Regions from separate parts of the Paenibacillus sp. FSL R5-0470 genome, predicted to be linked through region 2. Evidence: riboswitches for the same ligand, from Rfam matches in the RefSeq annotation. Region 2 holds a riboswitch; the other holds the start of a gene.
The links. A riboswitch is a leader RNA that binds a small molecule or an ion and turns the genes downstream of it on or off. The one in region 2 is predicted to bind preQ1.
Positions count from the first base shown of each region.

Region 1: it holds a riboswitch for preQ1, as region 2 does, so the genes downstream of both, queF (preQ(1) synthase) here and MKY99_RS06275 (queuosine precursor transporter) in region 2, are expected to answer to the same signal.

Region 1 covers NZ_CP150238.1:3,687,900-3,692,083, reverse strand. Annotated here, with positions in the region: gene MKY99_RS16125 (ABC transporter ATP-binding protein) at 57-905, shown strand; gene MKY99_RS16120 (ABC transporter permease) at 995-1,588, shown strand; PreQ1 riboswitch class I at 1,663-1,706, shown strand; gene queF (preQ(1) synthase) at 1,870-2,343, shown strand; gene queC (7-cyano-7-deazaguanine synthase QueC) at 2,367-3,035, shown strand; gene MKY99_RS16105 (6-carboxytetrahydropterin synthase) at 3,035-3,517, shown strand; gene queE (7-carboxy-7-deazaguanine synthase QueE) at 3,510-4,184, shown strand, end outside.
Region 2 covers NZ_CP150238.1:1,427,910-1,432,093, forward strand. Annotated here, with positions in the region: gene MKY99_RS06265 (YnfA family protein) at 77-403, shown strand; gene MKY99_RS06270 (methyl-accepting chemotaxis protein) at 462-2,150, opposite strand; PreQ1 riboswitch class I at 2,494-2,539, shown strand; gene MKY99_RS06275 (queuosine precursor transporter) at 2,550-3,263, shown strand; gene MKY99_RS06280 (AMP-binding protein) at 3,473-4,184, shown strand, end outside.

The sequences.
Region 1 (4,184 bases), 2.3 Mb from region 2:
TACAACCAGAATAAGGATAGAAGAAAGTTAACTATTCTAAAAAGGGGGGAGTGTTATTGATTCAGCTAACTGAGGTCTCAAAATATTATCAGGAGAGGTGTGCAGTTGATCAAATTACTTTCACGGTGGAGAAAGGTGAGGTCTTTGGATTTCTAGGTCCCAATGGTGCAGGGAAGACTACAACGATGCGAATGATGACAGGGCTTCTTCAGTCTACAAGCGGAGAGATTTTAATTAATGGCATGAATATTTCACGTCATAAAAAAGAAATCCATGCTCAAATTGGTGTTGTTTTCGAGCTTCCGAACCTATACATGCGTAGTTCTATTCGAAATAATCTGGAGCTGTTCGCTGATCTGTATAGGGTAGCAGGAAATCGAGTGAATGAAGTCATGGAAACCCTCCAGCTGTTAGATAAGGAAAAAGCTAAAGTAAGCAGCTTATCCAAAGGCTGGAAGCAGCGTGTTCTAATCGCCAGAGCATTATTACATAAGCCTCAAGTGTTGTTTTTAGATGAGCCTACAAGTGGGTTAGATCCAAATTCAGCTTCACTCATACGTAATCACGTCAAGAGAATTCAAGAAGAAGGCACAACCATCGTCTTAACGACGCATGATATGCACGAAGCCGAGGCATTGAGCGATAGAGTGGGCATCATGCACGCTGGTGCCTTGGTGGCACTCGATGAACCGCATAGACTTAAGACCATTTATGGTAAACCAGAAATTGAAGTTAAATATCAGCAGGATGGTAAAGTGGTTATGAAATCCTGGCCGATTGCAGAAGAAGCTACTAAAGATCATATCTATCAGTTAATGTCTACGAATCAAATTCTAAGTATGCACAGCAAAGAAGCTTCGCTGGCAGATGTATTCGCTGCCCTGACGGGAAGTGAGCTAAGTTGAGTTATCAGATATGGAAGCTGTATAAACATGAAAGTAAGGATATACTGCGTAATCCTGCGACTGTAATTCTAATAATTTTGCCTATATTTATGGCTAAAATTATCATCACTGTAGTGGACAAGAGCGGTTTGGACTTCATGCTTCTTTCTACATGGATATTATTTGCGCAAGTGATGGTTGGGATCATGATTACCGGCCCAGGATTAATTGAGGAGCGGGAGAGTAAGACTTATGATGCGCTGTTGATTACTCCGCTAAGCAGAGGCCAGATTATTACAGCGAAAGCTGGATCTGTTCTTGTTTTTTCTTTGTTATCACAGCTGATTGTTTATGTACTAAATCAAGGTTTGACAATGGATTTACTCCCTTCCTTATTGTATATGTTATTGGGTGGAATTATCTTTGTACAAGTTGGAATTATCATTGGTTTAAAGGTAAGTTCCTCCAAAAATGGTTCAGCCATCAGCTCCGCATTTATGGTTGTTTTTTTCTTAGTTGCTTCTGTGTACGTCGCTCTTCCAGAATGGACTTATCCGATCTTTGTTATTCTGCCAAGTATTGAAATCGTCCAGAATTTGAACAGTATTCTAAATGGAGAAGGAGTATTGCTCCTAGAAAGCCTGCTTTTGCTCTTGTGGATTGTGGTGCTTTCGCTCTGGATTTGGAAGACGGGCAAAGCGTAGAACTTGTCAGAAGCAAATTACCATGGTATAGTTCAAGACGCAATATGCATGAAGAAGAAGTCTGCACGGATTGTGCAGGAGAGGTTCGCGAACTCCCTCTATAAAAAACTAAGAGTATATTAAATCTTATAAGCGGATGCAGTCCTTAACCCGGACGTTGCTTCCGTTTCTTCTTAGTGGAGCAAAGTTTTCGAAATCTCGTTCTTCTTTCCATTACCGGCCAAGGTCGAAGGAAAAGAGAGGGGTTTTTTGTCGTGTCAGAAGGAAGATTGAAAGAGGAAATGCAAGAAGTCACTTTACTTGGTAATCAGGGAACGCAGTACAAGTTTGGTTATGATCCAGCTATTCTTGAGGTGTTTGATAACAAGCATCCAGGGCGTGATTATTTTGTTAAATTCAACTGCCCTGAGTTTACTAGCTTATGTCCTGTTACAGGTCAGCCGGATTTTGCCACATTGTATATTTCGTATATTCCTGAACAGAAAATGGTGGAATCTAAATCATTAAAGCTGTATCTGTTTAGCTTCCGTAACCACGGTGACTTTCATGAGGACTGCGTCAACATTATTATGAATGATCTGATCTCACTGATGGACCCACGATACATTGAGGTATGGGGCAAGTTCACTCCGCGTGGAGGCATATCTATTGATCCTTATTGCAACTATGGAAGACCGGGTACGAAGTATGAGGCGATGGCGGAGCACCGCTTAATGAATCACGACCTCTATCCAGAAAAAGTGGATAACCGCTAATCCCAACAAGTTGATAAGGAGAGATTAAGATGAACAAAAAAGCACTCGTCGTATTTAGCGGCGGACAAGATAGCACCACTTGCCTGGTTTGGGCATTGAAGCATTTTGAGGAAGTGCAGGTAGTTACCTTTAATTATAATCAGCGTCATGCGGCTGAAATCGAAGTTGCTACAGAAATAGCAGCTAAGTTTAATGTAAAACAGCATATCCTTGATCTTGGGCTGCTTAATCAGCTGGCTCCAAATGCACTAACCCGCCAGGATATTGATATCGTTGCTGGCGAAGGTGATGAGCTTCCTAGTACATTTGTTGACGGACGGAATCTGTTATTTTTGTCTTTTTCCGCAATATTAGCTAAACAATTGGGATACTCCCATATCGTCACTGGTGTCTGCCAAACGGACTTTAGCGGGTATCCGGACTGCCGTGATGTATTTGTGAAATCATTGAATGTTACGCTGAATTTATCTATGGACTATGAGTTTGCGATACACACTCCATTGATGTGGCTGGATAAAAAGGAAACGTGGAAGATGGCAGATGAACTTGGTTATTTTGATTATGTTCGCGAACAAACATTGACCTGTTACAACGGTATTATTGGCAGTGGCTGCGGTACTTGTCCAGCCTGTCTGTTGCGTCAGCGTGGTCTTGAGCAATATGAGGCGGAGAGAATGGAGGCCGGTTCTTAATGCTTAACGAGGTTTCAGTCTGCAAAATATTTACGTTTGATGCGGCGCATCAACTAATTGGTCACAAAGGGAAATGCAGCAATCTGCACGGACATACTTATAAGCTCGAAGTAGTGCTTAAGGGCAAACCAGAGGCTACGGAAGGCCATTCAGACGAAGGGTTTGTTATTGACTTCAGCGATATCAAGGCGACTGTACAACAAAGCCTTGTAGATCGTTTAGATCACGCTTTTCTTGCTATGGGAAATGAACCTGTGTTAGAGACGTTAACGAATACGGGCTCCAAAGTAGCCTTGTTGTCATTCCGCACCACAGTGGAGAATATGTCTTCATATATTGCCTACAAGCTTAAGCAAGCAGGGCTGCCTTTGTACTCGGTAAAGCTATGGGAGACTCCAACCTCCTGGGCAGAGGTGCTGGCTGAAGATGTTCCGGATGAAGGGCCATCCTACCGTTTATATGGAGGCTGTGACTGTGAGTAAGATTCCTGTAATTGAAATGTTCGGTCCGACCATTCAAGGTGAAGGTGCGGTAATTGGTGTGAAGACAATGTTTGTCCGCACCTATGGCTGTGATTATCGCTGTGGCTGGTGTGACTCTGCTTTTACTTGGGATGGTACTGCTAAGGATAAGGTTCGAATGATGACCTCGGATGAAATTATGAATGAACTTTTAGCTATAGCTGGAGATAATTTCGACTGTGTTACGATTTCAGGCGGAAATCCTGCTTTGATTGGTGATGGGCTGGGCTCTTTTATTAACCAGCTACATGAGCGAGGGATACAAGCTGCAATAGAAACTCAGGGCAGTAAATGGCAGGAATGGTTCAATAACGTGGATGTGCTGACCATTAGTCCGAAGCCGCCAAGCTCAGGGATGACGACGAATTGGGAAATACTAGATAACATCATGAGTAAGATGGAGAATCTGGGCCGCTCTACGCACAGTCTTAAAGTCGTTGTGTTTGATGATAAGGACTTTAATTATGCAAAAGACATTCACCAGCGATATCCCAATGTGCAGCTCTTTCTGCAGCCTGGGAATGATGATGTCACTGAAGAAGGCGACATTTCTGCTCGACTTTTGGGAAGGCTGGAATGGTTGTTTAATAAAGTAATCGTAGACTCTGAGATGAATAGAGTACGTGTC
Region 2 (4,184 bases):
GCTAACCGTGATGACGTTGTATCATATTTTGCGAATCATTTGATATTTTTAGAGTTTAATAGGAAAGAGGGATGACATGGTTGCTGCCATTCTACTATTTGTAATTGCCGGCCTTGCTGAGATCGGAGGCGGATACTTAGTATGGTTATGGCTAAGAGAATCAAGACCTCTCTGGTACGGTTTGGTAGGTTCTTTGATTCTGATAAGCTATGGCATCATCCCTACGTTGCAGAAGTTTCCGTCCTTCGGAAGAGTGTACGCAGCCTACGGCGGGGTGTTTATCGTGCTCGCTGTGTTATGGGGCTGGCTAGTAGACAAGAAAACACCCGATGTATATGACTGGGTTGGTGCTGGTATTTGTGTGATCGGCGTTTCGGTCATTCTTTGGGCGCCGAGACACTAACAAAACAACCCGTTCAACACTTTCGTGTGAACGGGTTGTTTTTATTTAAGCCTAAGCTTTAGATCTTAAATTGTTGCACAGCTTCCTGAAGCTTCTTAGCCTGCTCATATAGATGCTGCACGGTTACTGCATGTCCTTCAAGCTCTATACGTTGGCGCTCGGAGTTCTCGGATAGTGTGTCCGCACTTTCTTGGGATCTTGAAGTGATTTGTGCGGTTTCCTCGACGGAAGCACTAACTTCTTCTGTACTTGCTGAGATTTGCTGCGTAGCCGCAGATACGGATTGAATATTCTGATTGATGCTTTGGATCAGAATCAGAAGGTGATTGAAGGCATCGCCCGCTTCTGCCACCTTGCCTACCCCGGAGGCTACCTCAGAATTCACATGGTTCATCTCAGTAACGGAGCGATTCATATCTTCCTGAAGTCCGAGTAGGAAATCACGAATCTGCTCATTCGCATTACGGGATTGTTCGGAAAGCTTGCGTACTTCTCCGGCAACCACGGCAAAGCCGCGTCCATGTTCTCCTGCACGTGCTGCTTCGATCGAAGCATTGAGCGACAGCATTTGGATTTGCTTCGTAATTTCAGTAATGCTATGAACGACTTCTCCGATCATTACTGAACGTTCATTCATAACTTGTAATTGCTCCAGCGACTGCAGGGAGGCACGTTCAACATGGCGCATTTGCAGAACGGCACTTTGGGCAATCTCATTACCGCCAATCGCTTCAGCGGAAGCTTCACTGATCTGCTCAGTGACTTCGGTGGCTGCTGAAGCAATATGCTGAATGCCGAAATTGATTTCTTCCATAGCTTTTGAATTATCTAGAGCGCTGCTCGCGATGGTCGTACTACCTTTGCCAATTTCTACAACAGATGTACTAGAGTGGTCTGCCATTTCATTTAAGACCTCAACACGTTCTCTTAAAGAATTGGAATCGGTGACCACAGTATTTGAGGTGACGAGTACATGTCCAATCATTTCTTTTAAGCGCAGGGTCATTGCTTGGAAGCTTCTGGACAGTTGAGCTACCTCATCACTGCCTTTAACCGTTAATTCCTCTGTGAAATCTCCCTCTGCGAGACGGGCACTGTAAGCTGCAAGCTTTGAGATAGGACGAGTAATCCGCATACTCATAAACCAGGCACCAGTTGAGCCTATGATCAGCGTTAGCAGAGTGATCCCGGCACTGGTCCACAGAATACTGTCTGTTTTTTCTTGAATAAAGCTTACATCACTGCTGATTCCGATAACCATCGTACTTCCGGGAATTCCGATATAAGCTGACTTATGTACACCATGCGAGTCCTTGTATGTATCGCTTAGTCCGCTCTTTCCTTTAAGAGCTTGCTGCATTGCAGAGGACACCTTAACAATTTCCTCCGGCTTTAATTTTGCATCATGATCTACGGACAGAACCTCAGCTTCCTTGCCTTTTAGATTGAGTAGAAAAATAGTCTCAACCCCATGCTGCTTTCTCTTATCCTGAAAATAGAATTCAAGATTGGTGGCTGCTTGTTCGTTCTTCTTTAGTGCTTGCTGAGCATGCATTGTATTTATATTCTTATATACGTCCTGAGCAGCTGCAGTTAGAATTTGATTGATTTGTGGCATGACATAGCTGTTGAAAATACTGGTGGATATAAAGTAGAAGCTGGTACTTAACAAAAGAGACGTGAGTAATAGAACTACAAATAATAAACGCGTAAATCTGCGACTGATCGACTGCTTGAAACGAAACATATTGTTCTCCCCCTTTTTATGGGCAGCGAAGCCCCATTTCTTTATATCCCTACCGACTGCTATTGACTGGCAACCTGCAATATATTCCATAGTTATGTAATATATCAACTAAATGGATCGGGAATGAAGTGTTTGATACTATTCTATAGAATTAACCTCTGGATGAATAGTGAAAGTTTTAGTTTATATAGCATATTTTTCTGAAAAAGATGAATTATTACTGACACTTTTATTTTTAGTTAATAAAAATGGGTATAAATACCCATTTCATAAATTGTTTATTTTTATGGATTGTTTGACGACAGTGTGATAGAGTATTAATGTTTTGTTCCAAAACTTAATGTAAGCCGCGGTTCGTAACCATCCCGCGTAAACAAAACTAGGAGGAGTTTAAGCAATATGTTTAATTTGATGTGGGGAGTTTTATTTGTTATTGTCAATTTTGCTTTTTTTCTACTCTGTTACCGCCTGTTCGGCAAAAGTGGAATGTATGCCTGGGTAGGTATCGCTACTGTAATTGCAAACATTCAGGTAGCTAAGACGATTGCTATGCCATTTGATATCGTGATGACACTCGGAAATACGATGTATGTCACTTTGTATATGACCAGCGATTTGCTTAATGAGAAGTATGGAAGAGCAGAAGCACGTAAAGCGGTTTGGTTTGGCTTCTTCACCTTGCTTATGACGACAGTCATTATGCAAATGGTACTAGTATTTAAGCCGCAAGAGACCGATATTGCTCAGTCTTCTTTGGAGACGATCTTTGGTCTGATGCCTCGACTAGCGTTGGGTAGTCTAACTGCTTACTTCATTAGTCAGTTCCTAGACGTTCGGTTGTACTCCTGGATTCGCAAATATTACAGCACTTCAAGTCAGTTGTGGATTCGTTCCAACGGCAGTACGATGGTTAGCTCCTTTGTGGATACACTAATCTTCTGTACCATTGCATTTGCTGGGTTGTATAACTGGAGTGTGTGGTTTGAAATTTTGCTTACAACGTATCTAGCGAAATTCTTACTAACCGCAGTAAGCACACCTATCTTATATATCGCCCGAACTTTTACTTTTGCTGAAGATGGAATACCATCATCCGCTCATAAGAAGGAATAAACAACAATACAGCCAGCGCGTACCGATCATAATCGATGCGCGCTGTTTGATTTTTCCAGTCGTAAGAGGGCTTAATCGTTCCATATAAATATGTACATAAAATTAATATAAAGCTAAAATAAGCTATCGTAGCCATTCTAATTGTATCCCGAGCGAAGAGAGTGTACATAATCGGTAGTCACAGAAATTACGAATAGGTGTGGTGAAGGATGAATCTAGTAGTTCCTATACTGCGTCATGCAGCACAGCAGCCCGACAGCATTGCCTTAACCCATGACCAAGCAACGCATACCTATGCAACATTAGTGCAAGCGATGCGGAGAATTGCCAATGGTCTACAGCAAAAGGGCCTTAAGCATGACAAAATCGCTATTTTATCTACGAATCGCATTGAATTTGTCGAGGTTTTCTTGGGGGCTATTTATGCAGGTTGTGTTCCCATTCCTTTAGATCCCAAGTGGAGTGCAAATGAACTGCGGGTTATTATAGAGCAGTGCCAGCCGACAATGATTTTTGCCGAGCCGGAAGCTGCACAGAATTTGGTCTTCAAGGACCAAGCCATCCCAACGCTGACTTTTTCAAATGAACGAACAGGTTCCTATGATCAGTGGTTGAAGGCTCTGAAGCCAGAAGCTGAATTGGATGAGACGAATGAGTTATTATTTATCGGCTTTACTTCAGGCACAACGGGGCTCCCCAAAGGATATATGCGTACCCATTTATCGTGGTTAAAGAGCTTTGAGGTATCGAGTGCTGCCTTTGAATTGAACTCTATGAGTGATGTTTTAGCACCGGGTCCGTTTGTGCATTCGCTGTCCTTGTTCGCTGTAATGCAGAGTCTGTATGGTGGAGCAAACTTTCATATTACGCAAAAATTTAGCGCCACACAGGTGTTAGAGCTGTGCAGGCAGATTCCGGGTG